Regions from separate parts of the Massilia sp. DJPM01 genome, predicted to be linked through region 2. Evidence: riboswitches for the same ligand, from Rfam matches in the RefSeq annotation. Region 2 holds a riboswitch; the other holds the start of a gene.
What was found. Region 2 has a riboswitch for thiamine pyrophosphate ahead of PO883_RS16120 (TonB-dependent siderophore receptor). Riboswitches for the same ligand answer to the same signal wherever they lie in the genome.

Region 1 (2,463 bases), on a different contig from region 2:
CAGCGATGGCGTCGAGCCGCTGTTCATCGGCACGGTCGACAGCACGCCCACGCCAGGGCCGGAAATTTCGACCTTGCTGTTGTACTGCGAGAAGCTGGCCCAGGCCTTGTTCTCGTCCAGCGCGCCGACCATCATCACGCTGGCGTAGCCGGCCGGGTAGGAGACCACCGTGTTGCCATCGTTGCCGGCGGCGGCGATGCTGAGCACACCCTTGGCGGCCAGCGCATCGAAGGCGCGCTGTTCGGTCTTGCTGGCGCGCGCGCCGCCGAGCGACATGCTGATCACGTTGGCGCCGGCGCTGCCGCACTTGTTGGCGGCCGTCGCCAGGGATGAGGAATAGGCCCAGCCAGCCGCGCCGAACACCTTCACGATGTGCAGCTTGAGCAGGCGGTTGGGATTCACGCCCACCACGCCGGTGCCGCTGTTGTTGATGGCCGCGATGGTGCCCGCCACGTGCGTGCCGTGATGGTTTTCGTCGGTGTACCAGTTGCCGGTGCCGGCATCGTATTCGCCGGCGACGCTGTTGGCGCTCAAGTCTTCGTGGGCGCGGTCGTAGCCGGAATCGATGATGCACACCTTGCGGTTGGCGGCGTTCGTGTCCGGCAGCAGGTCGGCCTGCACCAGCTTGATCCCGTACGGGACCAGCTGGCCGGCCGCGTAAGGCGTGCCGGTCGACGCCGAGGTCAGGGCGAAGGCCTTGCGCAGCACGTCTTCTTCGATGTAGTCGACGTTCGGATTATGCTGCAAGCCTTTCAGGGCCTGGGCCGGCACCTCGATCGCCATCGCGTCCATGCCGTGAATCTCGTGCTTGACCGCACCGTGGGCGCCCGCCACCGCTGCCCGCACGATGGCAGCCTTGCCCGGTTTGAACGCGACAATCACGCGGGTCGTGTCCGCCGCCGCCGAGGCATGCGTGACGACGCCAGCGGCGACGCTGGCCAACAACAATGTGACCGCGTTGGCGATCGGGGACATTTCAGGCTTGGTGTGCATCATGGCAGTTCTCCGGAATGATCGTTTCGAGGGTGCCGCAGGCGTTGCTGACCGGCTTACCCATGGGACCAGAAAATAAGTGTATAGGGAAACGGTTAGAGCAAGCAATCAAGATGTTTGGTTACTTCGACAATTGTTGTTTTAACTTGGAAATCTGGTTTTCTGCCGTGTGCTCACTGCCAAGCGGGAGAATTGGTGATATTGTTTTGGGCTCCCCATCGCAACAGTCTGATTGAAATGGCAATCATGGCAGGCAAGCCAACGGTTCAGTGTCCCACGCCGACCCGCGCGCCGCTTGTGGCAGGTCACCGTGACTGGCATGCCGAAAAAGCCATCTTGTCGGGCGGATCAACAGGTATAATTGCGCTCGCTGCCGCAAGGCGGCACACGCTAGGGGTCCTGCAAGTCGCAACGCGATGCGCGGGTGAGAAACACCCTCTGAACCTGATCTGGATAATGCCAGCGAAGGGAAGCCAGTGAGTTCAATGGGTGCGCCATCATGGCCGCAATCCCGGCCGCTCCGACTCCTTTGCTGGCTCCTGCACGCAATGGAGCCACATGAACGCACCGCTTAAAACCCCGCTCAAATTCGATTCCGCCACCGCCACCGTGGACGAAGCCGCCATCGCGCCTTTCCCGAATTCCCGTAAAGTCTATGCCCAGGGCAGCCGCGCCGACCTGCGCGTGCCGATGCGCGCCGTCAGCCAGGCCGATACCGCCGCCTCGTTCGGCGCCGAGCCGAATCCGCCCGTGTATATCTATGACACGTCCGGCCCGTACAGCGACCCGGAAGCGGCGATCGACATCCGCTCGGGCCTGGGTACGCCGCGCCTGCCATGGATTGTCGAACGTGGCGACACCGAAGAACTGGCCGGCCCCAGCTCGGCCTACGGCCAGGCGCGCCTGGACGATCCGGCCCTGGCCGCGCTGCGTTTTCAATTGCAGCGCACCCCGCGCCGCGCGCTGGCCGGGGCCAACGTGACGCAGATGCACTACGCGCGCCGCGGCATCATCACGCCTGAAATGGAATACGTGGCGATCCGCGAAAACCTGCGCCGCCAGGAATACCTGCAGGAGCTCGAAGCGTCCGGCCCGATGGGCAAGCGCAGCGCGCAGCTGCTGGGCCGCCAGCATCCGGGCCAGTCGTTCGGCGCCAGCATCCCGGACACCATCACCGCCGAATTCGTGCGCGAGGAAATCGCGCGCGGACGCGCCATCATCCCGGCCAACATCAACCACCCGGAAGTCGAGCCGATGATCATCGGCCGCAATTTCCTGGTCAAGATCAACGCCAACATCGGCAATTCGGCCGTGACCTCGTCGATCGGCGAGGAAGTCGAAAAAATGACCTGGGCCATCCGCTGGGGTGCCGACAACGTCATGGATCTGTCGACCGGCAAGCACATTCACGAAACGCGCGAATGGATCATCCGTAACAGCCCGGTCCCGATCGGCACCGTGCCGATTTAC
Region 2 (2,463 bases):
CTATCGCGCCGGTGGCGAACTTGCCCTGCAACAGGGCCTGCGCGCCGAGCGGCGACTTGCGTTCGCCCACGCTCTGGTAGTCGTACACGTCGTAGTCGCCGTTCGAGCAGTAGCCCGGATAGAAACCCTCGCCCTCGTTGCTGCAACCGTAAGGGAAGGCGGTGAAGTCGTCGCGCTTGAATTCATGCTTGTTGGCGGTAACCGTCGTGCGCCAGGCGTCGTTGATCAGGTACTCGAAGCGCAGGCCGATATTGCTGGTGCGGGTGTCGACCGGCTTGGTCCACGGCTGTTCATTGAGCAGCGTTTTCGGCGAGATATTGGCCGGCAGCGCGACGCCGCGAATCAGCTGGTAGCCGGGTGCGGTGATCTGCGTTTTCTTTTGATAGTCCATGTCGAGCTGCAGCAGCGCTTGCGGCGAAATCTGCCAGTCGAACGCGCCGGAGACGAAGGAACGCTCGCCATCCGCGCCCTTGACATAGGAGCGCAGGCGCTCGCCGGCGGCGTTGACGCGGTAGCCGAAGCGCTTGTCCTCGAAGCGCCCGCCCAGGTCCACGGCGCCATACACGGTGCCGCGCTCGCGCGCTTCCACGGTGACCGAGCGCAGTGGCACGGCGGTCGGGCGCTTGAGCGCGTAGTTGACGATGCCGCCCGGGGCGGTCACGCCGGCCTGCAGGCCGGACAGGCCCTTGAGGATCTCGATACGCTCCTTGTTTTCGAGCGGGATCTGGGTGTCGCCCGCGATGGCGATGCCGTCCTTGCGGTAGCTCGCGCCATTATTGAGTGCGAAGCCGCGGATCGAGAATTGCTCGGCGTAGCCGACGGCGTTGTACGAATCGCTGACGCTGGCGTCGAACTTCATGGCGTCGGTGCTGTTGCGGATGCTGTAGTCCTGCATCTGTTCGCGGCTGATCGACACCACCGTGGCCGGCGTGTACAGCAGCGGCGTGTCGGAGAAGCCGGCCACGCTGGCGCGGTCGGCGCCGAGCTGCTTGGCGCCGGTGACGACGACTTCAGGCATGGCCTGCGAGCTCGTTTGCGCGTGAACGGAAAAGGCGAACGCCTGCACGATGGACAGGGCGATGACGGACTGCTTGAATTTTGGCGATGACATAGTGTGCTCGTATTACGCGCCGGCGTGCGGTGCGTTGCTTGAAAAAGCCGGAGCCAACGGGGGAGCAAACAAAGGAGGGGACTACTTTGCGCTTTCCTTCGCTGGCATTATCCAGATCAGGTACGGAGGGTATCTCTCACCCGGAAAACAAATCCCAGGACCCCTAGCGAATGTCGATTTTATCACAGCCGGCCCGGGCGGCGCTGCCCGCGCCAGCGTGTGCGGCGTGCCTGGCGCCTGTGTTACAGGCTCATTTCCAGCACTTTGCGGCTGACCTCGAGCGTCACGTCGCGCTGCTCGCCGAGTTTGACCATGCGGTGCGCTTCGAGCGCGCCCAAGATACCGTCGAGGTCCTTGGCGCCCAGGCCGTAGTCGCCCAGGCGCGTTTTCACGCCCATCTGCTCGAAGAATTCCTCGGTGCGGGTGATGGCCGCCTCGATGCGGGTATCTTCATCGCCGCCGGACAGGTTCCACACGCGTTCGGCGAATTGCAGCAGCTTGGCGCGCTTGCCTTCCTTGCGCACGCGCAGCATGCTCGGCAAAACGATGGCGAGCGTCTGGGCGTGGTCGAGATTGTGCAGGGCGGTCAGCTCGTGGCCGATCATGTGGGTCGCCCAGTCGTGCGGCACGCCGGAGCCGATCAGGCCATTCAAGGCCAGCGTGGCGCACCACATGATGTTGGCGCGCACGTCATAATCGTCGGGATTGGCCAGTGCCTGCGGGCCTTCTTCGATGAGCGTGAGCAGCAGGCCTTCGGCAAAGCGGTCCTGGACCTTGGCGCCCACCGGATAGGTCATGTACTGCTCCATCACGTGCGCAAAGGCGTCCACCACGCCATTGCCGACCTGGCGCGCGGGCAGCGAGTACGTTTTGCTCGGGTCGAGGACGGCGAACTTGGGGAAGCACTTGCGGCTCATGAACGAGAATTTTTCATGCGTCGACTTGCGCGTGACGACACCGCCGCTGTTCATTTCGGAGCCGGTCGCGGGCAGGGTCAGCACCGCGCCGAACGGCATGGCGGCGACGATATTGTTACCGCGCTTTTCCAGGATGGTCCACGGATCTTCGTCGAGCAGGGCACCGGCGGCAATGAACTTGGTGCCGTCGATGACCGATCCGCCGCCGACGGCGAGCAGGAAGTCGATTTTTTCGGCCTTGACCTGGGCGATGGCGCGCATCAGCGTTTCGTAGCTGGGATTCGGTTCGATGCCGGCGAATTCGGTGACGGTGAAGCCGGCCAGGGCGGCCAGCACCTCGTCGTAGACGCCGTTTTGTTTGATACTGCCGCCGCCGTAGACGAGCAGCACGCGCGCGGACGCGGGGATCTGTTTGGCGATGGCGGCGATCTGGCC

Region 1: linked by a shared signal. The riboswitch ahead of thiC (phosphomethylpyrimidine synthase ThiC) and the one ahead of PO883_RS16120 (TonB-dependent siderophore receptor) in region 2 are both predicted to bind thiamine pyrophosphate.

The regions. Positions count from the first base shown of each region.
Region 1 covers NZ_JAQOZV010000004.1:13,387-15,849, forward strand. The annotation lists gene PO883_RS03905 (S8 family serine peptidase) at 1-996, opposite strand, end outside; TPP riboswitch at 1,376-1,481, shown strand; gene thiC (phosphomethylpyrimidine synthase ThiC) at 1,552-2,463, shown strand, end outside.
Region 2 covers NZ_JAQOZV010000022.1:93,511-95,973, reverse strand. The annotation lists gene PO883_RS16120 (TonB-dependent siderophore receptor) at 1-1,111, opposite strand, end outside; TPP riboswitch at 1,188-1,286, opposite strand; gene PO883_RS16115 (iron-containing alcohol dehydrogenase) at 1,354-2,463, opposite strand, start outside.